Regions from separate parts of the Gilvimarinus sp. 1_MG-2023 genome, predicted to be linked through region 1. Evidence: predicted binding sites of a transcription regulator. Region 1 holds the regulator's gene; each other region holds the start of a gene.

Region 1 (8,082 bases):
CCGCGCTACTCGTACTGGTAGGCTTCGCCGGCCTGATTTGGAGCGCCGATAAATTTGTTGGCGGTGCCGCCGCGTTAGCGAATAACTACGGTGTTTCAAAGCTAATCATTGGCCTAACCATTGTGGCTCTGGGCACCTCTGCACCGGAAGTACTAGTCTCCTTAAATGCATCTTTGCAAGGTCAAGGCGACTTGGCTATTGGCAACGCCTTGGGGTCCAACCTCGCCAATATAGGCTTGGTACTGGGTGCGACTGCGTTAATCGCCGCACTGCCGGTACAAAATCATTTACTTAAAACCGAAATGCCGGTTTTACTATTGATCACCGCGCTGGCAGGTTGGTTCCTTTGGGATGCGCACTTATCCCGAGGTGAAGGCGTTGCACTTCTCCTTGCCCTACCCTGTGCTATGGCGCTGATTATCTGGAGTAAACGTCACCACCCGGAAGAGATCGACGACGACATCCCCAACATGAGCCGGGGACGGGCTCTGTTCTGGTTTGTGTTTGGCCTGGCCGCTCTGGTGGTGAGCTCGGATATTCTCGTGCGCGGCGCCAGCGACCTTGCTCTTCACTTTGGAGTTAGCCCCCTGGTCATTGGGCTGACCGTCGTCGCGGTGGGCACCAGCCTGCCCGAACTTGCCGCCTCGGTAACCAGCGCTCTCAAAGGCCATCACGATATCGCCATTGGCAATGTTATCGGCTCCAACCTATTTAATTTATTGGCAGTTATGTCGCTGCCCGGTGTGATTGCCCCTCTGGCTATGGAGCCGGCGGTATTTCACCGAGATTATCTCGCCATGGCGGCATTAACGGCCCTGCTCGCCCTAGCTTTACTGGTCAGCGCTTTTGTTTACCGCCGCCGCGGAGGCCCCCGACTGGGCAAGCTGATGGGTGTTGTGTTTCTTGCGATATACGCAGGCTACTACTTTATTCTTCTCGGCTGATAGAATAGGAACAGAACCGCTGACTAAGAGTAACGAAAAGCACTTATGACCGACTTTGACTTTATCGCTTCGGCTAAACGCACCATTGAGCAGGAGGCCCTTTCGGTCGCAGCCTTGGGCCAGCGCGTCAACGGTAACTTCGCCCGAGCCTGTCAACTTATGCTCGGCTGTAAGGGGCGCGTTATCGTTTCCGGCATGGGGAAATCCGGCCATATGGGCAAAAAAATTGCCGCGACACTGGCCAGCACCGGCACCCCAGCCTTCTTTATGCATCCCGGCGAGGCCAGCCACGGCGACCTCGGCATGCTAACTCGCGATGATATTTTGCTGCCCATTTCTTACTCGGGCAACTCCAGCGAGCTGATTACTCTTCTGCCCCTGATCAAGCGCCTAGGGGTTCCCATGATTGCCCTAACCGCCAACCCCGACTCCACCTTAGCCAAGAGCTGCGACATTCATCTATCAATTGAAGTTGAGCGCGAGGCTTGTCCATTGGCACTAGCCCCCACGTCCAGCGCCACAGTCACCACCGTCCTGGGCGACGCGCTGGCCATCGCCTTGCTGGAAGCGCGTGGTTTCACGGCCGAAGATTTTGCCTTCTCACACCCGGGCGGCACCTTGGGGCGCAAGCTACTGCTCAAGATCGAAGACCTGATGCACACCGGCCCCCAGCTACCCATCTCCAGCCCCGAGGACTGCCTGTCAAAAGCTCTGCTAGAGATGAGCAGCAAAGGCTTCGGTATGACCACCATCCTTGAAGGCGAGAAGCTTATTGGCATTTTTACCGACGGTGATCTGCGCCGCCAAATAGATAAGGGCATTGATATTCACTCTGCCATCATGCGTGACATCATGACCCCCAACCCCACGACCATCGCCCGTGACACCTTAGCGGCTGAAGCCTTAAAAGTGATGGAAGAAGCCAAGATTACCGCACTGGTGGTCACCGAAGGCGACCGGGCCTGTGGCATCTTACATATGCACGACCTTTTGCGGGCGGGTGTGGTCTAATGCCCTCAGATACAAGTACTTACTTATGACTCAACAAACACTGGCACTGGCCAAACAGATAAAATTGCTGATTCTCGATGTCGACGGCATTCTGTCCGATGGCAAGCTTTACTATGACAATCACGGCAACGAGATGAAAAGTTTTTGCACCCAAGACGGACAAGGCATTAGGAGCCTGCAAAAGTACAGTGATGTCCGAGTTGCCATTATCACAGGGCGCAAGAGCGAGATCGTCGCCCGGCGCGCTAAAGAGCTGGGGGTAGATTTGGTGATACAAGGCCGCGAAGATAAATGGCAAGCGCTGCAAGAGGTGTTTGACCAGCTTAATTTAAAACCCGAAGAAATTGCCCACATGGGTGATGACTGGCCCGATTTATCCATCATGACACGCGTGGGCCTGGCCCTAACCGTTCCCAACGCGCACGCTTCGGTAGCTGAATACGCGCACTGGGTCAGTCACCGTAACGGCGGCGATGGCGCCGTACGCGAAGCATGCGATTTACTCCTGCAAGCGCAGGGGCACTATCGCGCGGCCATTGGCCAGCACTTACCGCCAGAGCAAGCTTAATGCGACCTCGTCAACCGCGATCCTGGATTATTACCATTGCGCTGGTCAGCGGTTTGCTGTACAGCGCCTTGCAATACTCACCCAACGATTTAGTAAAAGGCGCCGGCGAGACGAGCACCCCAGATTTTCCCGAGGTTTATCTAGTAGAAATGACCGATCGCTCATTCGATGACAGCGGCCGACTGACCCACACCCTTAAAGCGCGCCAAGTCACCTACTTTAAAACCGCTGATACCACCGAGGGTTATATTGAGCAACCGGAACTCACTTTTCTGAGTGAGAATTCCAGTCACCCCTGGCACCTAGTCGCCAACCAGGGAATAGCGGATATTGAACAACAGACTCTTCAGCTAAGCGGCACCGTCAACGCTTATAGCGAGCATCCACGCTACGGCCGACTGGATGTCACTACCGAAGATCTCTTAGTAAACACTCACGAGCAAATTGCCACAACAGATAAACCTGTTACCATGCAAAGCGCTCGCGGCACTACCAGCGCCGTCGGCTTATCCGCCGATCTCGACTCAGGTCGTGTGGCACTGCTGTCTGAGGTAAAAGGTATTTATGCTCCCGACTAAAAGGCTTCCCGCTAAACTGAAGCACTGCGTACTCACTGTGCTATTGGCAATCGTCAGCACAACTGCTTTTGGCCTACCCAGTGATCGCGAGCAAAATTTTGAGCTGCAAGCGAACCAGCAAACGTTCGATCAGAAAAATGGTCGTGTTACATACACTGGCGAGGCCCGCCTACAGCAGGGCTCACTGATCATCCGCGCCAACACCATTGTGGTTCAATTCGATCAAGACAATAGCGTTGAACAAATCACTGCCGAGGGCTCACCCGCCCACTTTGAGCAGCAACCGAGCATTGATCGCGGCGTGGTTAGCGCTAAGGCGGGCATTATTACCTACAACAGTGCCAACAATACCGTATCGCTAAGTAAAGGCGCTTTACTGGAGCAAGACGGCGCGGTTATGCAAGGTCATGAGATTCGCTACGACATCAACCGCGAACTGGTCAGCGCCGAAGGCGATCATGAATCTGACCAACCCATTCAAATGACCATCCCCCCGGCACTGATAGAGCAGTAATATGTCGACACTACGCGCAGATAATCTGGCCAAAAGCTATAAAGGGCGCCAAGTCGTCATTGATGTTTCCCTAAGCGTATCAAGCGGCGAAATAGTCGGCCTACTCGGCCCCAACGGGGCGGGGAAAACGACTTGCTTTTACATGATTGCCGGCCTGGTTCGCGCCGATAAAGGCAAAGTGGCCATCGACGATCAATCCCTGACACATATGCCCATCCACGGGCGTGCCCAAGCGGGTATTGGCTATCTACCACAAGAGGCTTCAGTATTTCGTAAATTATCTGTCGCGGATAATATTCTCGCCATATTGCAAACTCGCAAGGAGCTTTCTAAGGCCGAACGCGAAGAGCAGTTAGAGTCACTACTGCAAGAGTTCCACATCACCCACATTCGCGACAGCCTGGGCATGGCTCTGTCAGGCGGTGAAAGACGGCGGGTAGAAATAGCGCGAGCCCTTGCCACCGACCCTAAGTTTATCCTCTTAGATGAACCCTTTGCCGGGGTCGACCCTATCTCCGTCAGCGATATCCAACAGATTGTCCTCCACTTAAAAGACCGCAATATCGGTATACTGATTACCGACCACAATGTCCGTGAAACCTTAGGTGTATGCGAAAAAGCGTATATCGTCAGCGAAGGGCATATCATCGCCGAAGGCAGTTCAGAACAAGTACTGAACAATGCGAAAGTGCGCAAAGTTTACCTTGGCGAGCATTTTATGCTCTAAAAGCCGGTTCGCCACCTTGACATATACTTAATTCTCCTTGTTAGGCATAAAGATTGCTAGGAGCTATTGCTTGGGGGCGACATGCTGACTAAACTCAAACCATAGTCTGCAAGATCGTACTGAAGAAGCCATGAAACAATCGTTACAATTAAAACTGGGCCAACAGCTCACTATGACCCCCCAACTGCAACAGGCGATTCGTCTGCTGCAGTTGTCGACCTTGGACCTCCAGCAGGAGATCCAAGAGGCGCTGGATTCCAATCCCATGCTGGAAACCGAAGAGAACAACGAGCCTAGCACCGAGGCGGAAAAAAAATCCGAACAAGAAGCTGCTATTAATGAGACCAGCAGCCTCACTCAAGAATCCGCCAAAGCCACTGAAACCGAACCTGAAAACAATGCTGAAGGCGATTGGAACGAAGAAATCCCTCAGGACCTCCCGGTGGACACCAGCTGGGATGATGTTTACGAGAGCTCTGCGCCGGCACTACCGGCCAGCAACTACGAGGGCGACGACTCAGATTTCGAAAGCCGTCGTGGCAGTACTGAAACACTGTACGACCACTTAATGTGGCAACTCAATTTAACACCGATGTCTGAGCGCGATGAAATCATCGCTCTGGCCATTATTGACGCTGTAGAGCCCAGCGGGCTGCTGAGCGTTACTCTGGAAGAAATTTTTGAAGGCTTAGCACCCAACTTCGAAGAGCTTGAACTGGATGAGGTGCAAGCTGTACAGCACCGATTGCAACAATTCGATCCATCGGGAATCTGCAGCGAGAATTTAGAGCAGTGTCTGTTGGTTCAGCTGACCCAATTTGCCGCCGACACACCTTTTTTGGATGCCGCCAAGCAAATCGTTCAACAATATCTCCCCATGCTCGCCAGCCGCGATTACCGGCAATTAATGCGCAAAACACGCTTAAAAGAGCCAGAGTTAGCGCAGGCGGTTGCCCTAATCAAAACCCTCAACCCCCACCCGGGTGACGCTATTGACACTCGCGAAACCGAGTATGTCGTGCCCGACGTATTTGTCGATAAACGTGAAGGGCGCTGGACCGTTGAGCTTAATCCGGATATAGCTCCCCGGTTACGAATCAACTCCGATTACGCATCACTGGTTAAAAGAGCCGATTCCAGCAGCGAAAACACCTTTTTGAAAAACAATTTACAAGAGGCCCGCTGGTTTCTAAAAAGCTTACAAAGTCGTAACGAAACCCTGTTGAAAGTCGCCACCTGTATTGTGGAAAAGCAACGAGGATTTCTGGAGTATGGCGCAGAAGCCATGAAACCCTTGGTGTTACACGATATCGCCGAGTTGGTAGAAATGCATGAGTCGACTATTTCGCGGGTGACTACGCAGAAATATATGCACACCCCCCAGGGTATTTTTGAGCTGAAATACTTTTTTTCATCTCACGTCAGCACCGATTCAGGCGGTGAGTGTTCGTCTACTGCAATCCGCGCTATCATTAAGAAATTGGTGGCAGCTGAAAACTCGAAAAAACCACTCAGCGACAGCAAAATTACCGACATGCTGGCCGAGCAGGGAATAAGGGTCGCACGGCGAACGATTGCCAAGTATCGAGAGTCGCTCAATATTCCACCATCAAATGAACGTAAAAGCATTGTCTGATACAGTCTGTTTATGCACCGGTGGCACTATTGCGGCCGGCTGGGTGGGATAGGCCCACCCTGATTCAGGAGGATAGCTATATGCAAATAAACATCAGCGGTCATCACATTGAGGTAACCGAAGCAATTGAAGAGTATGTTCATAATAAATTTGCAAAGTTAACGCACCATAATGACCTCATCACCAGCATTAATGTTTTTCTCACTGTGGAAAAACTAACCCAAAAAGCTGAAGCGAGCATACATGTCAGCGGCAAAGACATTTTTGCTAATGCAGACTCCGAAGATCTCTACACCGCCATTGACGCCCTTACCGACAAGCTTGACCGTCAAGTGATCAAACACAAAGAAAAGCTGAAAAGCCACAGATAATACTCATGGAAATCTCTCAAATATTATCCCCAGAACGCACCCTATGCCATATCGAAGGGGTCAGTAAAAAGCGCGCACTAGAGATCCTCGCCAATACCATTGCCGAGAACTCACCCATGCTCGACGCCGATGACGTATTTCGGCGTTTAATCGCGCGGGAGAAGCTCGGTTCTACCGGTATTGGCCATGGCATCGCCATCCCCCACTCACGCATACCAGGTTGCGACTGTACATTGGGCGCACTAATCACCTTAAAAGACCCCATTGACTTCGATGCAATGGATGGTGAACCGGTCGATGTATTATTTGCCATGCTGGTTCCCGAGGAGTCATGTGACGAACACTTAAAAACGCTGGCCGCGCTGGCCAGCGCGCTTAATGACAATCAGTTTCGCCAGGCATTGCGGTCTGCGCAAAACCCGCAAGCGCTTTTTGCCGCTGCCACCCAGTCACCAGCAGGCTAACCACTATGCATTTGGTGATTGTCAGTGGTTTGTCGGGCTCGGGGAAAAGTACCGCGCTAAACGCGCTGGAAGATGCCGGTTATAACTGTATCGATAACTTACCGGTAAGCCTGCTGCCTGCGCTAATCACTCAAATTCAACTGCACAAAGACGCGGACAATCAAAATTTTGCCATTGGCATCGATATTCGCGACGCTTGGCAAGACTTAGAAATTTTCCCCTCAATGGTAGGACATCATAAAGATGCTCACCTACCCTTTACCGTTGTCTTTCTAGACGCTGAAACCAAAAAAATTGTGCAGCGGTTCAGTGAAACTCGACGTAAACACCCACTGAGTGACAAACATCGCCACTTGACCGCAGCAATTGAAACCGAACACCAGTTACTTGAGCCCATGCGAGATGCGGCAGATCTTGTCATCAACACTACGGATCTAAACCTGCATCAGTTGCGCGAGCTGATTAAATCTCGTATTGCCGAACCTCACTCAGATGGCATGGCAGTATTATTTGAGTCATTTGGCTTTAAACACGGCCCGCCCAACAATGCCGACATCGTGTTTGATGCACGCTGCCTACCCAATCCGCACTGGAAGCAAAGTCTACGCAGCCAAACTGGACGCGACGTCGATGTTATTGATTTTCTAGATTCAGAACCGCTAGTACAAGACATGCTACAAGATATAACCCACTTCTTAGGTCGCTGGTGGCAACACTACCAAGCTAATAATCGCAGCTATATTACTGTCGCTATTGGCTGTACCGGCGGTCAGCATCGTTCGGTCTATTTATGCGACAAGCTACAACAACAATTCTCAGGTGAACTGGACAATGTGCAGGTTCGTCACAGAGAATTAGACGCGCCACAATAGAGCCTCCCATGCCAACCCGAGTTGTGACCATAATTAACCGCAAGGGCTTACACGCCAGATCCGCCGCCAAATTGGTGGCCGTGGCCAATCAATACGACTGCCAAATCGAACTGACCTGTGAAGGTAAAAATGCCAATTGCCACAGTGTTATGGCGCTGATGATGCTCGCGGCCGGATTGGGCAAAGAATTACACATCGCCACTTGTGGCGACAATGCCGATCAGGCGCTGGAAGCCATCTGCTCATTAATTGAGTCGGGCTTTGAAGAATTGGACGAAGACACACCATGAACGATCAAGATCAAGAGCACGACCTAGAGTTTGATGACCTACCGAGCAAGTCTCAACGCAAACGCGAGATGCACGCTCTGCAAGCACTGGGGCAGGAGCTGACGGAA
Region 2 (8,082 bases), on a different contig from region 1:
GCTCGCCTCTCAATCTTTTGTGGGTGCCATTTTACTTGGCGGCGCACTTGCTTGCCTGGGGCCTAGATAAACTCAGTTTACGACAACCGGCAAGGTTATTGCGTCACTGTCCTGTGGGGCTGCGTACCCGGATTCAGCAGTACCTTATGGCCTGTGCCGAGCGCGACCTGCTATTGCGCGACCGCGACGATGGCGAATCTGGCAGTAGTCGGCTGCGCGAGTGCATTGTTGAAGCGATAGTTGAGGCTGAGCACTTGGACTCGCTGCCGGATGAACAAGAAGCTTTGTTGGAAAAAAGCCTGAATGATGCATTGGCGCAATACGCTTTAACCCGTACCGCCAATGCGGATATTAGCAATACAATTATTGCCACCATCGCAGGTGCATTTACCTTGCAAAAATTCACTCCGGGCGGTATTGCCATCGGCTTTGCACTGGCCGGTTTTTTGGCCAACCGCCTGGCGGCTTGGAACTTCTTTCTAGGTCAGGGCGTGGGGCAGTGGTACTACGCCCTGTTTCCGGTTACGCCGGGTATCGAATTGGTTGTGCTGTCTACTTTGGGTGTAATGTTGGTGTTTGCGGTCTTGGCCTGCTTTTCCGGGCTGTTATCCGATCCGGTACAGGCGCTATTGGGCATTCATCAGCGCCGGCTCTATCGAATGCTCGATGCTTTGGAACGCGATATTAAAGCCAGTACCAGCGGCAGCTTCCGCCCCAAAGATGCCTATCTGGCTCGTCTAATGGATATTATTGATGCCGCGCGACAGGGGGTGGGCTAGAGTGATCTTAACGACGGTGATTTCGTACTCTTGTTATGACTGTACTCTAAGTAGGAGAGTTATATGGTTTTACTAAAGGCTAAGGGGTTAAGTTTGCTCGTTTGGCTGGTTGTGTGTTTTGCCGCGGCTTTTATCGGCGGCTTAGCGTCAGTGAATGCGGGTGCGTTCTATGGCGAGTTGCGCCAGCCGGCTTGGGCGCCGCCGGGGTATGTGTTTGGGCCGGTGTGGACCTTACTTTACGCGCTGATGGCGGTTGCCATCTGGCGTGTGTGGGTGCGCGCCCCCGCACTGCGCCAACCGGCAGTATGGCTATTTTTGTTGCAGTTGTCCGTTAATGCGCTGTGGAGCTGGCTGTTTTTTGCCTGGCAGTTGGGGGCGGCCGCCTTGTTGGATATTGTTGTGCTATTGAGTTTGCTTGTTGCTACGGTGTGGCAGTTTAGGCGGTTCGATAAAACTGCTGCCTGGTTGTTGGCGCCGTATGTTGGATGGGTGAGTTTTGCCGGGGTTTTAAACTACACCGTGTGGCGGCTTAACCCCGGCTTGCTCTAGTCTTTGGTTAGCAAACTATTTAGTTAATAAGGCTATAGAGGCTATGGTTGGTCTGTTTCATTGGCAGAACCTTCTGCCTGAGTGTTGGCCTCTAGGGTTCCCTCTGTTTCTGGTCTATCGTTTTCTATTAGGAGTGTATCCCAATCCTCATCCACATTAATTTCGCGCATAAATATGCCCCAAAAAGCGATAAATAAAGCAGCGATTAAGGGACCAATCACAAAACCATTAATGCCAAACAGCGCCATACCGCCCAGGGTTGAGAGCAGTACGATGTAATCGGGCAGTTTGGTGTCGCGGCCGACTAAGATGGGGCGCAGTAAGTTGTCGACCAACCCGATGACACCGGCGCCGAAGCCCACCAAAATAATCCCTTGTATGTAACTTCCTGTGGCTAAAAGGTAAATTGCCACCGGCCCCCAAATAATGGCGGCCCCTATGGCGGGTAACAAAGAGGCAAATGCCATGACAACTGCCCACAGTAGGGCGGCGGGAATGCCGAGTATCCAGAAAATAACCCCTCCTAGAGCGCCCTGAGTCATGGCGACCACAAGGTTACCTTTGACGGTGGCGCGGGTGACTTCGGCAAATTTGGCGAATAATAGGCGTTCGCGGGTGTCGCCCATGGGAAGGGCGCGCACCATTAATTCTTTGATGTTGTTGCCATCGCGTAAGAAAAAGAAGGTGAGGTAGAGCATTAAGCAGAAATCCAGTACAAATTTGAACGCGTTTGAGCCGATATCAAAGGTGTATTGGGCGATAAATTTGCCGCTGTTCATGGCTAGGTCGACGGACTGGTTTTTTAAATCAGAAAAATTAACGCCAAAGCGTTCGAACGTCTGCTGGATCGCTGGGTAAGCATTTTGAAATTGTTCGATACGCCCGGCTAGGTCAAATTCACCCGATTCTATTTTTTGATACAAGTCCGCCGCTTGTGTGACTACTGAGCTGATTAAAAATATCACCGGAATAATCACAATCACCAAACACATGGTCAGGGTAATGAGTGCTTGGCTATTGGGGCGGTGATTAAGCCCTTTCAATAGACGCGTCTGGATGGGGTGGAAAATAATCGCCAGAGCGCAGGCCCAAAAAATGGGGCCAAAAAAAGGCTGCAATATCCAGAGAAAAGCGGCCGATACGATCAGCAGTAGCGCGAGAAACGACTTAATTTCCAGATTCTTTTTAAGTTCTGACATATCCTTACCCAGAGTCGATAAAAGGGCATCATAAGGCAGTGGCGGGGCGAAGGCCACCCCGACCATCAAGGCAGCATTGCCCGTTATGCTGCGCTGGTTCGCATCCGCTCCAAATAGCCGCGAACTTTGCCCATAAGGCTGCGGTTCGTACTCGGCTCAGGGGTCGGATCGGTGCTGGCCTCGACTTTATGGCGACTCAACAAGGCAGGCTTGTCTTGCAGGGATTGACGGTGTTTGAGCGCTGAGTTGATGCTGTCGTACAGCATACGGCGCGATAAAGGCATAGGCAGTACCCGAAACACCTGGGCGCGGTTAATCAGCTTAATAAGATGGTTGGTGTCGGAAAAGGCGGTCACCACCAGAACAACTAGCTCGGGGCGGCGCTGTTTCATTAGAGCCAAGGCTTCGGAAATGTCCCCTTCGGGTAAAATGAGATCAGTCAGTAAGATCGCTTTGGGGTGTTTAATCAATAGCTCCATCGCATCGTTGACAGTGGTGGCGTAACCGACTCGATACTCGGGATTCTCCTTGGCAATAAGCTGGGCCATGGCTTTCTTGCTGTGCAGCACCACAATGTCGCCGGCATTCGGTTTGGCTTTTGCGGGCTCAGCAATGGCCTGTTTTGTTTCCCGGGCGATGGCCACGGCTTCGTCCAGGGTTTTGCGCAATTCGATCAGGTGCCAGGGTTTTTGTATGTAGCGGAAGATTTCGCCATCGTTAATAGAGCCGACGATGCTGGCAAGCTCGGCGTAGCCTGTAAGCAGAATGCGAACTGTGCCGGGGGATATATCCCGTGCACCGCGCAATACTTCTACTCCGGTCATCATTGGCATGCGCTGGTCCGAGATGATGACATCGACCGCGTGGTTTTTTAATAGCTCCAATGCGTCGCGGCCGTCGCTTGAGGTAAGCACGTTATAGTCGCGTCGAAAGGCCATCTCCATCGTCCTTAAAATACGACTTTCGTCGTCGACAAACAATAAGGTGGGCTTAGCTGCCGTCATATTGGCTCCTCCGTGGATTGCGAGCTTTGCGTTTTAGGTAAGCGGATGACAAATTCAGTGCCTTTGCCCTCAACCGAGCGCACATTGATGACGCCCTTGTGCTGTTGAATGATCTGGTAGGAAATCGACAACCCCAGACCAGTGCCTTCCCCCACTTTTTTGGTGGTAAAAAAGGGATCAAAAATCTTTTTGCGCACGGCCTCTGGCATGCCGCGCCCATTGTCGAGAATATGAATATCGACGCAGTCATTGCGCACGCGTGTTTTAACTTTAATTTTGCCCCAGTTGTCGATGGCCTGGGCGGCGTTGGTAAGAATGTTGAGCAGAACCTGATTGATTTGCGAGGATACGCACTCGATCACAGTGCCGTCTTGGTAGTCTTTTATCACCTGCGCTTTTTGTTTAATGATATTGCGGCCAATATTTAGAGCGCTATCGATGCAGTCATTGAGATCGACCTCTGACATTTTAATATGATCAATGCGGGCAAAGTTTTTCAGGTTGCCCACCAGCTCCCCGATTTGATCCAGTCCGTGCAGGCTGTCGGCTACCAGTGTGCGCAAATCCTCAATCATACCTTGATCAACCGTCTCGTTGATGCTTGCGGCGTTGACGCTAATGGCCTGAGTGATGGTCTCGTCGTTTGGCTCATCGGCGAGAAGGGCGGCTACCAGCGCTTGGTTGCTTTGGGTCAATTGCTCAATGTGTTCTTGCAAGCTTGCCGCCAGTTCTACATTGGATTGCACATAACCCAGTGGCGTATTTATCTCGTGCGCAACGCCGGCGACCATCTGACCGAGCGAGGCCATTTTTTCCGATTGAATCAAATGAGCTTGCGACGATTTAAGACGATGGTTGGCCGTTTGTAGGGCGCGGTTGCGTATCTCGGCGCGCTTTTCAAGCAGCTCCAACAGCGACAGAACCATTCCCATGCCGTAGTACTGGTTTTCGCCGGTGATGATCACAAAGTCTTCGGTGATAGGGTTGTCGATGTGGGCGTGAACATAGCGGCTGGCCTCTTCGATATCGGTATTGATGTCAATGAGCAGCGGCTCTTTGTTCATAAAGTCACCCACCGGCCGGGAGCCGTAAATTTCGCGTCCGTAGGACTGCAAAAATATCCGCATAATCGCATAGCGGGAAATGGTGCCGGCTACCTGACCCGCAGTGACCACGGGCAGACACAGCAGTGCCCGATAATCTTCCGACTAAAACAGGTCGGCAACATCTTTAATGCGTGTTTGCGGGGTTAGCGGCTCAACGGATACGGCTAGGTCGCGAACCCGTTGGTAGGAGACGGCAATGTTCATTTTCAATCCTTAAAATGATCTCTAATAGGCAATACACGCTCGCTGTAGTGGGTGTATCTCTGTGAGCATCAATGCCGAAATATTGAGCAGTGTGAAGGCTCAATATGACAGGCAAGTGAATGCTCTCTGGCAAAGCCACTGTAGTGCAGGATTGGCGCATGAGGTGATGCATTTGCTCTGCATTGGTGCGGGGTTTTGGTGTCAACGCTGACTAGATTGAGCGGGAAATCCGCCAATCACTTGCAAGTTATTAAGAGGTAAGAAAAAAAGTACAGTGGCACGCAAAATGCGTTAAAGCGAGAGCAAAATCATAATTGCACCATCGTATAACACACGGTGGTACAACCGGCGTCAAAAAACCAAGCCGGCCATGAGAAAAACTAAGAGAATGCCCATGAAGAATGTACTGTCCCCACTGCTCAGCGCTGTGTTGCTGCTGTGTGTTTGTCCTGCGCTGGCGGCTGACTCGGTCGCCTCGCAAACCTCCGTTGATACTGTCTGGATTATTGTTGCTGCCGCTCTCGTGTTTTTTATGCAAGCGGGTTTTGCCTTGCTTGAAAGTGGTATGTCGCGCGCCAAAAATACAGTTAATGTCATAATGAAAAACTACGCAGATGTCTGTGTAGGTTCGTTGGTGTTTTGTCTGGTTGGGTTTGGCCTGATGTTTGGTGCTAACCCAACAGGTTTTTGGGGGACCGACCACTTCTTGTTAAACCCTGACTTGGAGTGGGACTGGTCGGTCGTATTGTTTCAGGCCATGTTTGCCGCCACAGCTGCAACCATAGCCAGCGGTACTATGGCTGAGCGAACCCGGTTTAATGCTTACTTAGTAGCCGCCTGTGTGGTGATGGGATTTCTCTATCCGGTATTTGGCAGTTGGGCGTGGGGCAGTGCCTTTGAGGGAACCGGCTGGCTCGCCGAGCTCGGCTTTATTGACTTTGCCGGGTCAACGGTCGTGCATTCGCTGGGTGCCTGGGTTGCGCTTGCGGGGGCTTTAGTGGTGGGGCCGCGAATCGGTCGCTTTGACAGCGAAGGGCGTGTGCACCGAATTCCGGGCCATAACTTAAGCTATGTGGCCATGGGCGGCTTTATTCTCTGGTTTGGTTGGTTTGGCTTTAATGGGGGGAGTACTTTAGGGGCGGATGTTTCTATTGGCCTAATTAATCTAAATACTCATTTGGCCGCCTGTGCCGGGGCCGCCGGGGCGCTATTAGCTTGTGCGCTGGGGCGTAAACCCATATTGGTGGAGCAGGTGGTAAACGGCTCGATAGGTGGCTTGGTCAGTATCACTGCCGGTTGCGCCACTATGGACCCATTGTTTGCGGTTGTGACCGGGTTGATAGCAGGCTTAGTGGTGGTGTATGGATCTCGTTTATTGTTAAAAATGCGAGTTGACGATGTGGTGGGGGCGATCCCTGTGCATGGTTTTGCCGGTGCCTGGGGCACCATTGCCGCCGGTTTGTTTTATGCCGAAGATATGCTTTCAATAGAGTTAGTGATTGTACAGTGCATAGGAGTACTGACCTGCTTCTTGTGGGCCTTTGTAGGATCTTTAATTATCTACGGATTGGTTAATTGGGTGATGCCGCTGCGGGCCGAGCCTTTGCATGAGCAGCGCGGCTTAGATATTACTGAGCATGCTGAGCTGGGGTATCCTGAGTTTACTAAAGGCAACGCTTATAACGAGAAAACACTGGAGGTGCTCGAACGATGAGTGCCACCCCAGTGCAAATACAAAAGCGGCGCATTGTTTACACGGCTTTGTCTGGTTTTTTGCAGGGCGAAGAACTGGCTAAAGCGTTTCAGTTGTGGGAGCAACAGTACGCTGATAAGCCGGTTTTTGCCCTGAATGAGTATGTGGGTAAGTTATCGATGTTGGCTAGCAATTTGGGTCCGCGCAAAGAAGTCATCCGCGCCTTATTAAACCTCAGCCAAGATCCGAGCTCACAGACACTTTTGCCAGACCCCGCACCCTCAATCGGTGTGATGAAAGATTTGTCGGTTCGCGAAAGTGCCCCACGCGAGTATCCCGAGCGGTTAGATAAAGTGTTTGAGCATTTTTTAGTGGCGCTAGAAACGGTTATGCCCAGTAATATTTTTTTGCAATTTCGGTTAAATTTTTTGGTTCGTTTGGCCGACATGCCGTTAAACCCCGCCTTGAAAACACGCCTGCGGAGTTGGTTTGATAGCGATGGTGCGAGCAAGTCGTTTTCGGTGGTATGCGCCTCGCCTGAAATTCGGCGCGTGGTGAATCAGCTCTATGTGGTGATGTGTGAGTTGTTCGGCCCGGTACAGGCAGATGATATGTTGGAGCGCAGTGTCGAGTGGCTCGAGCGCTACCACCCCAATTGTGTGCGAGATATTCGGCGTTTCTTATAGCTTGTGCTGGCGTTCATTGTTGCAACAGTTAACGCCGGTGAGCTAACTCAAAGGCCCCCTAAGTGGCGCCAGCCAAGTTGATCGAGTCTTTGGTTGATGGCACTTTTTATGCCTTGTGCGTCCAGTCCCTGGCTGGCTAATTGGTCGGCTTGGCTGGCGTGGCCGACAAACTCATCGGCCAAGCCGAGTTGTAACACCGATGTCGTGTTTTGCTGGCTGTGCAAATATTCGGTGACTGCGGAGCCCGCTCCACCGGCGATGGCGTTCTCCTCCAGTGTTACCAGTAGGTTATGGTCGCGGGCTAGCTGATCGATCAATTCAGTATCAAGCGGTTTCACAAAACGCATATCGCACAGGGTTAAGCCCAGCTCGGCGGCGACTTTTTGCGCGCAAGTGGCCAAGGTGCCAAAACATAGTAGCGCGGCGCTGGTGCCCTGTCGCTTGATAATGCCCTTGCCAATTGGCAGGGCGTTCATGGCTTGTTCAATTGCAGTGCCGGCACCGCGCCCTCGGGGGTAGCGCACCGCGCTTGGCCCCTGGTGCTGGAAGCAGGTGTACAGCAGTTGTCGGCACTCGTTTTCGTCCGAAGGCGTGGCGAGTACCATATTGGGAATGCAGCGTAAAAAAGAGATATCAAAACTGCCGGCGTGGGTGGCGCCGTCTTCACCGACCAAGCCCGCTCGGTCAATGGCAAAGGTGACATCTAACTGTTGCAGGGCAACGTCGTGAATTAATTGGTCGTAAGCACGCTGTAAGAAAGTAGAGTAAATTGCCACTACCGGCTTTTGGCCTTCACAGGCTAAGCCTGCCGCTAGGGTTACCGCATGCTGCTCTGCAATAGCGACATCGTAGAAGCGTTCTG
Region 3 (8,082 bases), on a different contig from region 1:
CTATTTTAACGCCGCTGTTTGTTAAAGATTGTATAACGCTGTCTTTATAAGCCGAGCCGCCTATATCTGACTGAATCACAAATCTGTAATCAGTGTCGTTGTTTAATAATCGCGCTATCTCGGTAGACAACGCCTCGATACTCAATGATTCCTTGTGTATTGAAGTAAATACTTCGCCGCTATTATTGATGGCAATCATTACCAGCTCTGGCTTATCGCCAGAGGTGTATAAGGTGGTGTCTTTATCGCATGCGCTGAGTACCGGCGCGAGCAATACCCAAAGTGTTAGAAATCTAACGTGTCTGCTACGCATTAATAAATTTTATGTGTTCGTTAAGGCGCCAAAAAATACAAACCTGTATTATTGACCCAAAGACAAGCATCAGCCAGTCAAAGGAGCTTGCAGAGATTGATAGAGCTTGGCTCAATACTCCAATGATGACGCCAAAGGCTAAAGAGATGACAAATGCTTTGACCGAGATAGGAAGTGCTAGGGCCGTCATTCTTGCTATATAATCAGTACCATCGTCACCTTTATTAGAATGGTAAGTAAAACTTACCCCAAAAATAAGAATTCCGATCATTACAATCGCTTCAATCAAAACCGCCATTAGGCTAGCGTGAGGTGTCAATGCAGTGAGATAAATGGCAATTGTCACAAATATTGAAGCTGCTAAGTAGTATTTACGCCATTCGTTTTGATTGACATTATGGTTTTTAATGTCTTTAGAGAGAGCGGCAGTTTTCCAGATGTACATAATCATTCCTTATTTTAATTATTCTAGAGTTGTCGACTGTGTAAGTTCTAGCAAGCTTCTGCTACCGATTTTCCTGATTATTATGAAAATAATGACATTGATTCATCTGTGTGGCAAGTTGTTAGCGAGCCAGGTCAAATTATAAGCATTATCAAATTATGGGTAGCGTTAACCCCGAAAAATGTAACTAATTATGCTCGGCAGTTGCAAAAAGATCTAATACTTACCGCAGGTCAATATCTTATTTTGTTGCAATAAAAACTAATGCTGCAATCGCCATTGCCCAGCCCGCTAATGCCGCGACTTTCCAAACACGCTCCGGGTGTCTTTCAATTAAGGGCTTGTGCTTGGCGGTCAGCCAGTTAGGGTTGGGGCGTTTGATATCACGCAACCATTCAGAAAGTGCTTCGTAGCGCTGCGCGGGTTGTATATAAAGAGATTTTTCCAAAGCTCGGTCTAGCCAGACAGGAACAAGGGGGTTAAATTGTAGGGCGGACCGGTAAGTAAGCTTTTGAAATTGTACTAACGACATGGCTTTGCCGTAGGCGTCACCATAAGGGTGTTTTCCGGTTAGCATTTCATAGACTAAAACAGCGAGAGAGAACTGGTCCGAGCGCGGGCCGGTGAGGCCACCGTAACGGTACTCGGGCGCGGAATAATCCAGTGTCCCCAGCACCTTGTCGGCGGCAATGGGTGAGGCCATCTCTTCAATGCCGGCAACCCAGCAAGAACCAAAATCAATCAAGCAGGCTCCCCAGCGTCCCATAACAATATTGTCGGGTTTTAAATCTTGATGCAGGGTGTCTTTACGGTGCAGGGCACGCACGCCGGTAACCAGTTGTTCGGCAAGTTCAATGGCATCGGCCACGGCGAAAGGCGCCCGCTGGTGAATCAGCTCCCCGAGGGTGGGGCCGGGAATATATTCGGTTAAATAATACAGGCAGGTGCGTGTTTGGCTGGGCTCGACTACTCGCACTACTTGGCGGTTGTTGAGTCGTGAGCCAATCCAGGACTCGCGCACAAAGCGCTCAATAAACGCGGCATCGTCTTGATAATTGGGAGACGGGGTTTTCATTACTAATAAAGTGCCATCGGCCCGCTTTACTAAGTAAACCTGGCTGCGCTCAGATTCGTGCAGAATTTTTTCCACCGTTAAGCCGTCAAGACTTTGGCCAACGTCCAGTATCGGGGGGAAGGGCAGACGCGATAAAACAGTAATAGCGTCACTTTCACTGGGCCTGCCCACGTCATCGATTCGTGCTGCCTGTACACTGATATTATCTTGTGAACCATTGGCAAACGCTGTGTCGTGCAGGGCTTGAACAAGGGTGTCGAGGTTAGGTGTCTGCTCGATATGCTGCGCCAAGTCGCGCGCACTGATGACATCGTGCAGTCCATCGGTACTGAGCAGGTAGATGTCGCCGCGCTCAATCTCGTGAGATTGCATATCCACTTCCAGGGATAAATCAGCTCCCAGTGCGCGCGTTAAGTAAGTAGTGCTGTGGTCAACACGCTGACTGTGGTCCCGTGTTAGTTGCTCTAAGCTGCCGTGGCGGTATCGGTAAATGCGGCTGTCACCGATGTGAAAGGTGAACATCTTATCGCCTTTTATAATCAGCAGCGACAGCGTGGTTAGATGGCCTTCTTGTCGAACACTGTTCTGGCTTTGGCTCCAAAGGTATCGATTGAGCGATTGAATCACACGATTGGCCGACTGTCCGGTACGCCAGGTGTCGGGGGTGGCGTAGTAGTCGGCCAAAAAACCTGTGATCGCGGTTTGACTGGCTTGCTTGGCTGATTGGGAGCTGCTCACCCCGTCGGCAATGGCCAGAGCGATGCCTTTAGTTGCTAACGCGGCGCCCTCGGGGAAACGAGCCCCGACGGTATCTTGATTTTCATCTTTGCGGCCAGCCGCACTGATTTGAGCAAAGCTGACTGCCAGAGAGGACTGTAAATGTTCCATAGGCGCGCTATTAGAATTATCGTTGCCTGTCATCATAGCGCGTCCCCAAGCCAGCGCAAACGCGCCGGCATTATGGTTTTTAATATTAGGTAAGTTCGATCTGAGTGATTGAACCATCATCGTTGACTTCGTGCATGTGCCCGGCCGGCTCTTCTAAAAACTGCACGATCAGAAAAATAATCAGCGCCGAGCCGCCAATGACCATAAAGAAGGTACTGGCATCGACAAAGCTGTAAACCGTTAAAAATGTTACGGCACCCACATTGCCAAATGCGCCAGCCATACCGGCAATTTGCCCGGTCATGCGTCGCTTCACCAGTGGTACCATGGCAAATACGGCGCCTTCACCGGCTTGTACAAAGAACGAGCAAAACATGACTGCTGCAACCGCCAGGGGAATCGGCCAGCTACCGCTGACTTGTGACAAAGTGAAGTAACCAATAGTAAGGCCGATAATAAAAATCGACATGGATAGTCGACGGCCAAATTTATCGCTGATGTAGCCACCACCAGGGCGAGCCACTAAGTTCATAAAGGCGTAAGCGGCGCCCAAGGCCCCTGCTGCTGCCAGTGACATACCCTCAAAGGTCTCTAAGAAAAAGGCGGGCAGCATTGATACGACCGCCAGCTCAGAGCCGAAAGTCACAAAATAAGCCCAGTCTAAAATGGCCACTTGCTTAAATTTGTACTTGTCGTGCTCGGCTACCGCGCCACCTTGCAACAACTCTTTATTGACCTTGTAAATCTGGCTGAACTGATAGCCGCACAGCACCGCTAATAATAAGTACATAACATAAGTCATGGTTTGACTCAGTAAGCCGACCCCTGCGGGGGACAACTTCCAGGCCAGAACGGCTAAGATAATATACATCGGCAGGTTCATGGCCAGATAAAAATAGAAGTCTTGTTTGCTGGTAACTTCCAGGCCGCCGGTTTTCTTGGGCTTAAAGTAGGTTGAGCCTTTGGGGGTGTTGCGCGCTCGCAAATAAAAGACCACTGAGTAGGCCAATGCCATTAAGCCGGTACAGGCAATCGCATAGCGCCAGCCATCTTCGCCACCAAACATTAGCGCTACCGTAGGCAGTGTGAAAGCTGCTGCTGCGGAGCCGAAATTACCCCAGCCACCGTAAACGCCTTCGGCTAAGCCGACATTGCGCGCAGGGAACCACTCCCCAACCAGTCGAATGCCAATAACAAAGCCGGCGCCGACAAAGCCTAGCAAAAAACGGAACAGGGCCAATTGTTCGTAACTTTGAGCACTGGCGAAGGCCAGGCACATAAGACCACCGGCCGCGAGCAATAGAGTGTACACAATACGCGGGCCGAATTTATCGACCAGTATGCCGATAATTATCCGGGCGGGAATGGTTAACGCCACATTGAGTATCAATAATGCCTTCCATTGAGCTATGCTCATATCGAAGGCTTCCATTATCAATGGTTTCAACGGCGCATGGGAAAACCAAACGACAAAGGTGAGAAAAAAGGCAAACCACGTAAGGTGTAAAAGCCTGATATTGGCCTTGGTAAGATCGACTAAATTTAACTTTTGTGAGTTCATTGCGCGAAATCCATCGGGTAAATTGGGCAAACTGTCATTGCGGTGATGTGTGTCCGCACATGGCAAAACAGCTATAGAGCAATGGTTGTGCCAGCTCACAATGCTGCGCATTGGTGCGCCGCGTTGAGCTTATGCTGTGCGGCCGGTCAAGGTGAGTGTTATATAATGGTGCTTGTGTTGGTGGTGTTTGGTGGCCTTGTTGCATATTGGGGCGCGCTTAGGGGGGCATGGCTGGTGCAAAAAACACACAGGTGCACGGAACTGGTTCACGGGGGGTTATTGAATTCTATGGTCGAGCGCGGAGAAGTGTGTGACAGATAACCAAAAATTTACTGAGATCCGCTCCTTGCTTGGGCTCGCGACTAATCAGCGAGCACCTGTAACGGTCTCTGCCTTACACAGTGTCGATCATGACTTTTATCAAGCTGAAGATATCTGGCCCGCCTATCAGGCCTTACCCTATGGGAGCAATGCGGGTTTAGCTGGGCTGTACGCCACGTGGTTGGCCAAGGCCTTGGCTGACAACCTTTTAGTACCAGAAGATCTGCAGTCATATAAAGAGCAGTTACTGAACCGTATCCTTACTTACGTGGTGAGCGATGAATCGTTGCAACTAACTGTACTGCACGGTAACCGCCGCGCCCTCGATCAGTGCTTCTTTCATTTGCAAACTTGGTACAACGGCTTAGGGGCCAGCGGTAGAAAATTTGTCGAGCGGGTCGAGTTATTGTGTGGGGCTATGCAGTCTGACACCAGTGTTTGGGCCCAAGCGCTTGAAGACTTCAATAAACTTGGTGACCGCGAGTTGGATAAGGCAGCAATGTTAGCCGAGCGCATGCAAGTTTCAGAGTTAGGTCGTATTCGGGCTGCCACGGCGCAACAAAAAGTGACCGATATTTACAATCACGTGGTTGCCCGACGGATGCTGCCAGAGTCAGCACTGGTGTTTATCGAAGAGGTCATTTTACCAAGCTTGCAGTTCGCTTTGATAAACGGCGATGATCACGATTCTGAGCGAAATTTTTGGGAGCGTTCGTTGCGCTTACTGGTCTGGGCACTGAACCCAGAAAAGTCAGAGGAGGATCGGCAAGCATTCTTTCAAAAAGGTCCAGCGTTACTATCGCAATTAGAAACGGCCAAAGCCAATCAAGTGTGCACACCTGATGTTTACCAAAGCCATCTGGATGATTTGTCGACTCAGGTGATTACGCTGCTGAAAGGCCAGACCATAGATACGGTGGAGGCCGCTAAAAAACAAGAGTCAGAAGATGCAGAATCCCTGAAACAGTTGCAAACTGGAGCGGCGCAGCATCAGTTTGCCAGTGGGGATTGGATTGAATTTAATGATGGTCAGCAGCGCTTGCGTTGTCAGTTCTTAATGCAAGCGCCGGGCACAGACAAATTATTATTTGTGAACCGTAACGGTCATAAAGTGTTGCAAAAGTCAGTGGCAGAGATTGCCGCTTGCTTTGATGCTGGTATCGCCCATGAAATACCCCACCTGCCGGTTTTGTCGGCAGCGCTAACGGCAGTCAATGCCAGAATGGGTCAGTTGCAACAACAACTTGAAGCCCGCGCTCAGGTCAAACAACTGGAGCGGCAAAGGCTGGAGCGTAAAGCACTTGAGATTAAGCAGGCCAAGGCAAAAGTGCAGGCAGAGCGCAAGGTCGCTGAAGCCAAAGCGCGCGCTGAGGCGGAGCGCTTAGCGCAGGAGAAAATTGAACGCGAACGACAAGAGCGCGAACAGCAAGAAGCGGAACAGCGCGAAGCTAAAGAACAGGCCATGCGCGACCTGATCGATCAGCTCACCCTGGGTACCTGGGCCGATTTACCTACAGAAGCTGGTAAAACCGTGCGTTGTAAATTGGCGGTAAGCTTGCGCTCAACGGGTAAGTATATATTTGTCGACCGGGTGGGGACTAAGGTGGCCGAGTTGAAATACGACGAGCTGCTTGAGTTTTTACTGCAGGGCAAGGCTGTTTTTTATCAGCCGGAGCAAGGGTTTGAAAATCGGTTGGAGAATATTGTGCGTGGCTTAAGGCGCACTGAATAACAATGATAAAGGATAGATAGCAAATGTCTCACGCCACAACGTCGCCAGATCAACGTCAAGAATATCGGTTAAATGCCTCCGAAACCGTCTACCTTGAGCTGGAAGCTGGCCAAGATAATGAGCCGGCTAAAATTGTGATTAGCCGCTCTACCGACTTGTCCGCTAATGGCTTGCAGGTGGAGTTAGATCGTCCCTTGCCAGCAGGTCATATCTACCCGTTGTGTATACAGCTGCAAAACCCAGAGGTGCGTTTTGTCTTGACCGGTGAGGTTAAGTGGTGTCGTTCGGCGGTTGGCCGGTATCAGGTGGGGATTGCGTTATTCGAGTCGGATAATACCGCCATTCAGGCCTGGAAAGAGGAGGTCGCTCGGCGTTTAGCGGCGCAATAATAGCCAACCATTACCAGAAAGGGTTCTCGGTATCGTTAACGCTGTTTTAAGCCTGTACATTTAGCCGAAGGCCTCTTAAGCTCCTCTACTAATAGATGCCCAGAAGGCACTAATAATTAAAAACGACTAAGCCCGAGGTGATAAACGTGGCGATACCCTCTTCTCATAAGCTCTCTCTCTTGGAAAAAAGCGGTTACGCCATGGGCGACGCCGCGGCTAACCTAGTCTGGCGCGGTGCTCTGGCCTATTTGGCTGTGTTTTATACCGATACCTTAGGTATTTCTGCGGCCGCAGCGGCCATACTCTTGCTAATTGTACGCGTCTCTGATGGTATCACCGATATCGTGATGGGCATGATCGCCGATCGCACTCAGTCTAAGCACGGCAAGTTTCGCCCATGGGTTTTGTGGTCAGCCCCGGTGCTGGGTTTGTTTATGGTGTTGTCATTCACCGCGCCGGATGTCAGCTTAGAAATGAAGTTGGTATGGGCTTATTTCACCTATATAGGTTTAACCCTCGCTTACACTGTTAATAACGTACCTTATTCGGCCCTTATGGGCGTGATGACACCGAGCCATGAAGAGCGCAGCGTACTTTCTGGTTACCGTTTTGCAGGGGCATTTTTAGGCGGTGTATTAGTTATGGGCTTTACCCCAGATTTAGTCGCTTTTTTTGGTCAGGGTGATGAGGCTAAAGGTTATCAGCAAACGATGTATGTGTTTGCGGCGCTCTTGGTGCTGTTGTGTTTAATGACTTTTTTTACTACCAAAGAGCGGGTGCAGCCGACAAAGACCAGTGGCTCGCTGGGCAAAGAACTTAAGGATTTATTGGGCAACCTGCCGTTTATTGTGGTGCCGCTGTTGTCGATCTCCCTGTTCTTTTACTACCGCAATCTATACTCAGGTTTGTTTTTTGCCGTGGTTATGGCATTCACTTGGTTCGCTGTGCAAAAACTGATTAGAAAACCAGAAAGTGAAACCACCCCATCGCAACGCGACCTGATCGATTTGTTAACCAATAAACCTTGGTTAATGATTCTCGGGCTTGGCTTTTTAACCATGCTGTTTAATGGCATTAAATATGGGGTGATTGCCTATTACTTCAAACACTTTATTCACGATCCAACCCTGACCGGTCGCTACTTTATAGCCCTGTTGATTACTTCTATTATTGCGGCGCTAGTCTGTGGTTACTTTTCGCGTCTAGTGGGGAAAAAAGCCTTATTTATTGCCTCTTTGTTGATCAGTGGTGTATTGACCGGCTGTATCTCTTTTTTAGGGGCGGGGGATGTGAAAATCTTATTTGTACTCGGTTGTGCCGCCGAATTTTTTGCCGCATTTATGCCGGTACTGGTTTTC
Region 4 (8,082 bases), on a different contig from region 1:
ACCCTCAGCGCGACGTGGCATGAAAGTCGAGCTCTTGATACAGTTAGTGCCCACCGGACAGGTGGTTAATGTTACTGTGGTGCGCAGTAGCGGTAATGCCGCTTTTGATCGCTCCGCTGAGCAGGCGGTAAGACGTATTGATCGCTTTAGCGAGTTACGCAATATGCCACCTACATTATTTGAAGAAAATTTCCGTCAATTGAAACTGGTATTTGACCCCAAGGACTTGCGACTGTGAGAAAGCTTGTATCACTTTTACTTTTTTGTTTTGTGTCGGCCGCCCAGGCCCAGCTGACCATTGAAATTACTCAGGGGGTAGACAACCCCACTCGTATTGCCGTGGTGCCTATGGGCTGGAGTGGTAGCCAGCCATTGCCGGAAGATGTCAGTCGAATTATTTCCTCTAATCTGGAGCGCAGTGGCCAATTTGACCCTGTGCCCCGTACCAGTATGCTGTCTTTTCCCAGCTTTGAGGCCGATGTGTTTTACCGCGATTGGCGGGTGATGGGCACCGAGTTTCTATTGATTGGCGATATTAAAGAGGAAGCCGGCCGCTATTATGTCACTTATCATTTATACGATATTCTCGCTCAGCGCAAAGTGGTAAGTGCTGGTAAGGTGGATGGTGGCGCCGCCCAGTTACGCGATATAGCCCACCATATCTCCGATAAAGTGTACGAGAAAATCACCGGTATTCGCGGCGCTTTTGCCACACAGGTGCTCTATGTTGAAGCCTTTCAAAATACCGGCAGCGAGGATAAATTCCGCCTGATGTTGGCCGATGCCGACGGCGCTCGGCCGAGACAATTGCTGGAGTCTGACCAGCCACTGTTGTCGCCTACCTGGTCACCTGATGGTCGCAAAGTGGCTTATGTGTCTTTTGAGACCACCCGTCCGGCTATCTTTATGCAAGATCTAGCCACTGGGCAGCGCGAGCAATTAACCAACTTTACCGGTCTAAATGGCGCTCCAAGCTTTTCTCCAGATGGCACAAAAATGGCTATGGTTCTGTCAAAAGACGGAAATCCTGAGGTGTATACACTGGATTTAAACAGCCGCCGGTTTACCCGAATCACCAATCATTACGCTATTGATACCGAGCCGAGCTGGACTTCAGACGGAAAAGGGGTGGTTTTTACGTCAAATCGAGGCGGTAAACCACAAATTTATAAAGTGACACTTGCCAGCGGGCGGGTAGAACGCTTAACCTTTGACGGCGAGTACAACGCTCGCGGGCGAGTTTCGAGAGATGGCAAGACTTTGGTCATGGTGCATCAGCGCGGAGGTGTGTTTCATATCGCCGCTCAAGACCTGACCACAGGCACCTTGCGTATACTGACCGAGACAAACCTGGATGAATCGCCTACTATAGCACCTAACGGGGCTATGTTGCTGTACGCGACACGATTTGGGGGAAAAGGTATACTGGCTGCGGTCTCGCTCGACGCAGGCACGAAGTATCGTTTGCCATCCAAGCAGGGTGATGTAAGGGAGCCTGCTTGGTCACCGTTTTTTTAAACGTTTAGTAAGCCAAAAAATCAACAACTTGATCGGAGTCAAACATGATTACTAAAGCAATGAAACAGGGTCTGACTTTAGCCTTTGTAATGGCGTTCTTAGTGGGCTGTTCTAGCACAGACACTAAAGATTCAGACGCTGCTGGTGCAGATGCTAACGGTGGTGTAACAACCGGTACTTCTGGTAGTGGTTCGCTGGGCTCGGCTGATGGCTCTGAAGAGTCTATGGAAGCCTTAGAAACTGTTATTTATTTCGACTTTGATCAGGCGGTACTGCTGCCAGAATCGCGTTCACTGCTGCTGGCGCACGCTGAGAAGCTGCGCGGTACTGATACTGCTGTACGTTTAGAAGGTCACGCTGATGAGCGCGGCTCGCGCGAGTACAACATGGCCCTGGGTGAGCGTCGTGCCAATGCGGTTCGTGACTTTATGGTTCTGCAAGGTGTAAGCCGCGGTAACCTGGAAGTGATCAGCTACGGTGAAGAGCGTCCTCTTTCTATGGGTAGCGGTGAGTCTGCATGGGGCAAAAACCGTCGTGTAGAAATCGACTACTAAGAGTCGCGGTATGAAAAATACCCTGTTGTTGGCGGCCGCAATCGCGGCCGCTGTCAGTACAGCGGCTGTGGCGCAGGTGCAAGTGATTGACTCTTCGCCGCAGTCTGTATCGTCTCCCGTTCGAGGTGCGCCGGTATCATCGGGGCAAGCGACTGAGCAATCCGAACAGTTATTTTTCCAACTACAAACCCTGCAGCAAGAGGTTATGAACCTGCGCGGTATGGTGGAGGAGCAATCGTTTGAGATTAAACGGCTCAAGCAACAACGGTTGGATGATTATTTGAATTTGGATCAGCGCATCAGTGCGTTAACCACAGGTGGTTCAACCGGTGGTGCATCTGCAGTGACTGCTAATCCAATGACAAACACATCGGGTGAATCTACACAAGCAAACGGCCAGTCTGAGCTCGGGAAAGCACCGCTCAGCATGCCCGTGACGGCGCCTTCGGCGCTCTCACAGACCCCTACAGTCTCTGATGCCAACGAAGCGGATGTCTATGGCGCGGCTTACGATTTACTTAAGCAGCGGCAAATAGACGCTTCTATTGAGGCTTTTAAAGGTCACTTGCAAGCGTACCCACGCGGTGAATACGCCAGTAATAGCTATTATTGGCTGGGTGAAATCTACCTGTTAAAGAATAACCTGCCCGAGGCGCAGCGTTGGTTTGGCGATTTACTGGCTGAATTTCCCGATAGTCGTAAAGTGTCTGACGCACAGTTTAAGCTTGGTAAGGTCTACCACTTGCAGGGCGATAGCGCCCGCGCAGAAGAACTTTTAAATATTGTCGCAGCCAGCAATGCGGATGCATCGCGTCTGGCTCAGCGGTATTTGCAAGACAACTTCTGAGCATTAGCGTTTTAGATCGTTAAAAACCAGCTTTCGAGCTGGTTTTTTTATGGGTGTTCAGTTTAGAGGCGAAAGTGGTGTCAGTGTGGTGGGTAGTGGCATTTTAAGCATTTACATGGTTTTACTTGGGTGTGTCGAGGTGAGGTTAAAAGTGGGGCGAAAAAAAGGCCCACTAAAGTGGACCTTTTGGTGAACGATATCCAATCCTTGTTCGTGTCGGCATCCTTGGCCGTTTTTCCCTATAAGTCCGCTTCCTGCGGCTTGGCATCCTGCCTAAAAATTATTTAAACCCCTGTCGCGGTGGTTTATTCGAGATTCCTACACCTGGGTGTTGGTTTGCTCGATATGACAAATCCGTTGTCGTTCCCTATTAAATTTTATTTTCCCTGGCTAGTCCGTAGCTAACATCCTGTGAACCTTCCTGGCCCCTTGGTCATCCGTGTAACGTCCCTGTGCTAAACAGTATCGCCAAACCTCGTGACGACGAACAGTGGTGTATGACGTTACTTTTTGTGAGACATCTCCTACAAAGTGGATTTTGATGCCATCATCGAATGATTTGATAGCAGGGGACGTAATTACTGCCCGGCAACTTCATTCGCCCTTGCTGCTGGAAAGCATCCAGCAACTCATCTACAGGGCCCATTATGGAAGCGTCACCACAGATCTCAAATAAGCCGTGCTCTTCAATGGCACGAATGCCGGCATCTTTTACATTGCCGGCGACTATTCCCGAGAAAGCACGGCGCAAGTTCGCGGCCAACTCGTGTTTAGGAAGTTGTGGCTGCAAGGTGAGGTTGCGCATATTCTCGTGACTGGGTTCGAACGGCAGTTGAAAATTCGGTGCAATTTTTAGCTGCCAGTTAAAGTAATAAGCATCGTCGGTGTCTTTACGGAATGCCCGAACCTCGCCCATCCCCTCAACCATATGGCGTGCTACCGCAGCCGGATCGTCGATAATCATGGTGTAGCGGCTTTGCGCCTCAGCCCCTAGAGTCAGGCCAATAAAATTGTCGATTTGTTCGAAGTAGCTGCGGGCCGATTCGGGCCCGGTAAATATTAGGGGGAAGGGCAGTTGCTGGTTGTCTGGGTGCAGTAAAATGCCCAATAGGTAGAGAATCTCCTCGGCCGTACCGGCGCCACCGGGGAATACCACAATGCCGTGGCCACTGCGCACAAACGCCTCTAGGCGTTTTTCAATATCCGGCATAATCACCAATTCGTTGACGATGGGATTGGGCGCTTCGGCGGCGATAATGCCCGGTTCGGTAATGCCGATATAGCGGCCAACCCCCAGGCGCTGTTTGGCGTGGCCGATGGTGGCACCTTTCATGGGGCCTTTCATTGCGCCCGGGCCACAACCCGTACAAATGTCCAGGCCGCGCAGGCCCATTTCATAGCCGACCTTTTTGGTGTAGTCGTATTCACCCACACTGATCGAATGGCCGCCCCAGCACACCACAATATTGGGGTCGACCTTGGGGCGGATGATTTTGGCATTGCGCAGCATATGAAACACCGCGTCGGTAATCGCTGCAGGGGCCTTGGTTTGCTCGCTAGACAATAACTTTTGTTCGCCGCTGGCAAATAACACATCGCGCAATACGGCAAACAAATGCTCACTGATACCGTGAATCATTTTGCCATCAACAAATGCGCTGCTGGGAGCCCCATTTACTTCCAACTTAATGCCGCGCTCTTCCTGAATGACCCGAATGGCAAAGTCGGGGTAGCGCTCCAGCAACTCTTTACCGTCATCCAGGGTGTTACCACTATTGAGTACCGCCAGCGCACAGCTGCGAAACAGCGTGTACAGGCCGCCCTGGCTGGCGTCCAATAAACGAGAGGCCTCGGTTTTAGAGAGTATATTGAGTTGGTTTTGGGGAGAGACTATAGCGTCTATGGTGTCGTACTGCCCGTTTTCTTGGTGGGCGTGTTGATAGGGTAATTGAGTATTTGGCATCGCGTCCTCTACAGCTCAGACTGATCGTATTGCATGGTTGGGAACCTGACGTTAACCGTGCACGGGTTTTACTTAAGTGTACTCTATTTTGTGTTAAGGCTTCGTATCAATAGAGTAGGTTGGTCTAAAATGGGGCGTACCCATGGGCAAAATTAAAATCGTGACCAGTAACGGTGCGTTGGTTGTCGGCGTTACGGTGTAAGATACTTGTCCGGCCCCTGTGGCCGTGGGCTGTGTGGCCTCTTGAGCCTTTGGCATGCTTCTTGTTCATGTCTGAGGAAAATGTCGGCGGATTAGCCACACTGGATTGATAAAACGCGAAAAAAGTTGGCGCGGTATGCCCCAAGCGCCCGAGTAAAAAACAATAGAGTTAAGCCATTGACCTCAGTTACGTCACATCGACAAGTCGCGGAGCCTGCCGGCGCTGTGGACACCACTCGTGTCTCGCGCTCCTGGCAGGCAAGTCTCGCGCTGCGCTTTGCGCACAGGGCCGGTAAAACAGCGGTCACCCGGGCGCAGCATTATGGCCCGTTGAGAATTCAGCGCCCCTTTTACCCCGAGTGCGACTGTGCCCATGTGTATTTATTGCATCCGCCCGGTGGATTGGTGGTGGGGGATGCGCTTCATATTTCTCTCGGTGCCGAAAGTGGTGCTGCCGCTCTGGTCACCACGCCCTCCGCGGGTAAGGTCTACTCGCTCGCGGGTTTACAGCACAGTGATAGTACCACCACGCAATCGCAACACATTGATATTACTGTGGCCCAGAACGGACATTTGGAATGGTTGCCACAAGAAACCATTGTGTTTAATGGGGCTAACGCACGGCTACACACCAAGTTAACCGCCGCACTTGGGGCTACGTTTATCGCGTGGGATATAGCTTGTCTGGGGCGCCCGGCTTGTCAGGAGGTGTTTGATACCGGCAGCGTGCATCAGGATTTAGAGGTGTGGGTAGATGGCGTGCCCCGGCTAATTGAGCGCAACCATATTACCGGTGGTGATGCGTTTATGCAGCAACCCTGGGGCCTTAATGGCGCCGGCAGTCTGGGTACCTTGGTGGCTTCTGGTAGCCCCAGTCGCGATTTGGTGGATCAATTGCTTGAAGAGCTCAACCAAGCCGCCAACGGCAGTCAACCCAATTGGGGTTTAACCCAAAAAGAAGATTTATTTATCGCGCGTTATATAGGCCCCAGTGCCTATGAATGTCGCAAAGGTTTTATTCACATTTGGCAGGCAATCCGGCCTGAGGTTTGTGGTCGCGAGGCGGTTGAGCCTCGTATTTGGCATACATAATACAGGGGAGAGAGCGGTGGAATTAAATCCGAGAGAAAAAGATAAGTTGATGCTGTTTACCGCAGCGCTTTTGGCTGAACGTCGCAAAGCGCGCGGGGTGAAGTTGAATTACCCGGAATCCATTGCCCTGATCAGTGCCGAGATTATGGAAGGCGCCCGCGACGGGAGAACCGTGGCGGAGTTGATGGATTACGGTCGGCAAATCCTAACCCGTGAAGATGTTATGGATGGTATTGCCGACATGGTGCACGAGGTACAGGTTGAAGCCACCTTTCCCGACGGAACCAAGTTGGTAACCGTCCATAACCCCATTGTTTAGGAGGCGCTTGTGATTCCAGGAGAATATCAAATTGCCGAGGGCAGTATTGCTCTCAACCCGGACCGCGAAACGGTCACGGTTATGGTGGAAAACACCGGCGATCGCCCCATACAGGTGGGGTCGCACTATCATTTTTTTGAAGTGAACCCAGCGCTGACTTTCGATCGCGATAGCACCCGTGGCTTTCGTTTAAACATTGCCGCCGGTACCGCCGTGCGCTTTGAGCCCGGCCAAGAGCGCGAGGTTGAATTGGTAGCGGTGAGCGGCGATAAAATCATTTACGGATTCCGTGGCGACGTCATGGGGGGGCTTTAAAACATGGCTACAATAGATCGCAAGGCTTACGCCGATATGTTTGGTCCCACCACGGGCGATAAAGTGCGCTTGGGGGATACCTGTCTGTGGATTGAGGTGGAAAAAGACCACACTATCTACGGCGAAGAGGTTAAATTTGGCGGCGGTAAAGTGATACGCGACGGCATGGGTCAGTCTCAGGCCAGTTGCGCCGACACCCCCGACACCGTTATTACCAACGCGCTTATTGTGGATTACTGGGGCATTGTTAAAGCCGATGTCGCCCTGAAAAACGGCCGCATTGAAGCGATTGGCAAAGCGGGCAACCCGGATATACAACCGGGCGTGGATATTATTATCGGGCCAGGCACAGAGGTGATTGCGGGTGAAGGGCAGATCCTTACTGCCGGTGGCATCGACGCCCACATTCATTTTATTTGTCCGCAACAAATCGATGAAGCATTAATGAGTGGTGTGACCACCATGATTGGCGGCGGAACCGGCCCGGCGACGGGCACCAACGCCACCACCTGTACCCCTGGCCCCTGGCACTTGGGTAAAATGTTGCAAGCGGTGGAAAGCTTTCCGATGAACATCGGCTTGCTCGGTAAAGGCAACGCCAGCTTGCCACTGGCACTGGAAGAACAGGTGCGCGCCGGTGCGCTCGGCCTAAAGCTGCACGAAGACTGGGGCACCACGCCGGCCTCGATTGATAACTGTTTGAATATCGCCGAGCAGTACGATGTACAGGTGGCTATTCATACCGACACCTTAAACGAATCGGGTTTTGTCGAAGACACCATCGCCGCATTTGGCGGCCGCACCATTCACACTTACCACACCGAAGGTGCCGGTGGTGGTCACGCGCCGGATATTATTAAAGCCTGTGGTCTGTCCAACGTCTTGCCATCGTCCACTAACCCGACCCGGCCCTATACCGTCAACACCATCGACGAACACTTGGATATGCTGATGGTATGTCACCATCTGGACCCTAACATTCCAGAAGATGTCGCCTTTGCCGATTCGCGTATTCGCAAAGAAACCATCGCCGCCGAGGATATTCTGCACGATCTAGGGGCTTTCTCCATGATCAGCTCCGACTCGCAAGCCATGGGGCGAGTGGGTGAGGTAGTGTGCCGTACCTGGCAGACCGCACACAAAATGCGGCAACAGCGCGGCGCACTGGAAGGTGAAACCTCCAGCGTTGATAACTTTAGAGTAAAACGTTACTTAGCCAAATACACCATTAACCCAGCCATCGCACACGGCATATCGCACGAAGTGGGCTCAA

Evidence for each region. The regulator sigma-54, encoded in region 1, starts transcription at its own class of promoters, with help from an activator protein. The targets are predictions, from matches to a motif close to TGGCACANNNNTTGCNNT.
Region 2: the regulator sigma-54 is predicted to act here: its motif matches at 5,117-5,134, upstream of Q4563_RS13255 (ammonium transporter).
Region 3: the regulator sigma-54 is predicted to act here: its motif matches at 4,358-4,375, upstream of Q4563_RS12900 (NarK family nitrate/nitrite MFS transporter).
Region 4: the regulator sigma-54 is predicted to act here: its motif matches at 5,135-5,152, upstream of Q4563_RS02500 (urease accessory protein UreD).

What each region holds. Positions count from the first base shown of each region.
Region 1 is NZ_JAUOSC010000003.1:202,648-210,729, forward strand. It holds gene Q4563_RS06415 (calcium/sodium antiporter) at 1-944, shown strand, start outside; gene Q4563_RS06420 (KpsF/GutQ family sugar-phosphate isomerase) at 990-1,955, shown strand; gene Q4563_RS06425 (KdsC family phosphatase) at 1,981-2,523, shown strand; gene lptC (LPS export ABC transporter periplasmic protein LptC) at 2,523-3,101, shown strand; gene lptA (lipopolysaccharide transport periplasmic protein LptA) at 3,088-3,615, shown strand; gene lptB (LPS export ABC transporter ATP-binding protein) at 3,617-4,342, shown strand; gene Q4563_RS06445 (RNA polymerase factor sigma-54) at 4,473-5,978, shown strand; gene hpf (ribosome hibernation-promoting factor, HPF/YfiA family) at 6,059-6,349, shown strand; gene ptsN (PTS IIA-like nitrogen regulatory protein PtsN) at 6,355-6,813, shown strand; gene rapZ (RNase adapter RapZ) at 6,819-7,685, shown strand; gene Q4563_RS06465 (HPr family phosphocarrier protein) at 7,694-7,975, shown strand; gene yjgA (ribosome biogenesis factor YjgA) at 7,972-8,082, shown strand, end outside.
Region 2 is NZ_JAUOSC010000013.1:39,110-47,191, forward strand. It holds gene Q4563_RS13230 (DUF6635 family protein) at 1-779, shown strand, start outside; gene Q4563_RS13235 (TspO/MBR family protein) at 843-1,328, shown strand; gene Q4563_RS13240 (AI-2E family transporter) at 1,370-2,527, opposite strand; gene Q4563_RS13245 (response regulator) at 2,611-3,531, opposite strand; gene Q4563_RS13250 (sensor histidine kinase) at 3,528-4,706, opposite strand; gene Q4563_RS13255 (ammonium transporter) at 5,236-6,555, shown strand; gene Q4563_RS13260 (hypothetical protein) at 6,552-7,220, shown strand; gene dxs (1-deoxy-D-xylulose-5-phosphate synthase) at 7,268-8,082, opposite strand, start outside.
Region 3 is NZ_JAUOSC010000012.1:69,308-77,389, forward strand. It holds gene Q4563_RS12885 (hypothetical protein) at 1-313, opposite strand, end outside; gene Q4563_RS12890 (hypothetical protein) at 306-758, opposite strand; gene Q4563_RS12895 (bifunctional protein-serine/threonine kinase/phosphatase) at 1,000-2,721, opposite strand; gene Q4563_RS12900 (NarK family nitrate/nitrite MFS transporter) at 2,807-4,282, opposite strand; gene Q4563_RS12905 (DUF1631 family protein) at 4,593-6,335, shown strand; gene Q4563_RS12910 (PilZ domain-containing protein) at 6,359-6,724, shown strand; gene Q4563_RS12915 (MFS transporter) at 6,871-8,082, shown strand, end outside.
Region 4 is NZ_JAUOSC010000001.1:568,819-576,900, reverse strand. It holds gene tolA (cell envelope integrity protein TolA) at 1-238, shown strand, start outside; gene tolB (Tol-Pal system beta propeller repeat protein TolB) at 235-1,518, shown strand; gene pal (peptidoglycan-associated lipoprotein Pal) at 1,563-2,072, shown strand; gene Q4563_RS02510 (YbgF trimerization domain-containing protein) at 2,083-2,919, shown strand; gene ppnN (nucleotide 5'-monophosphate nucleosidase PpnN) at 3,467-4,882, opposite strand; gene Q4563_RS02500 (urease accessory protein UreD) at 5,309-6,175, shown strand; gene ureA (urease subunit gamma) at 6,192-6,494, shown strand; gene Q4563_RS02490 (urease subunit beta) at 6,504-6,809, shown strand; gene ureC (urease subunit alpha) at 6,813-8,082, shown strand, end outside.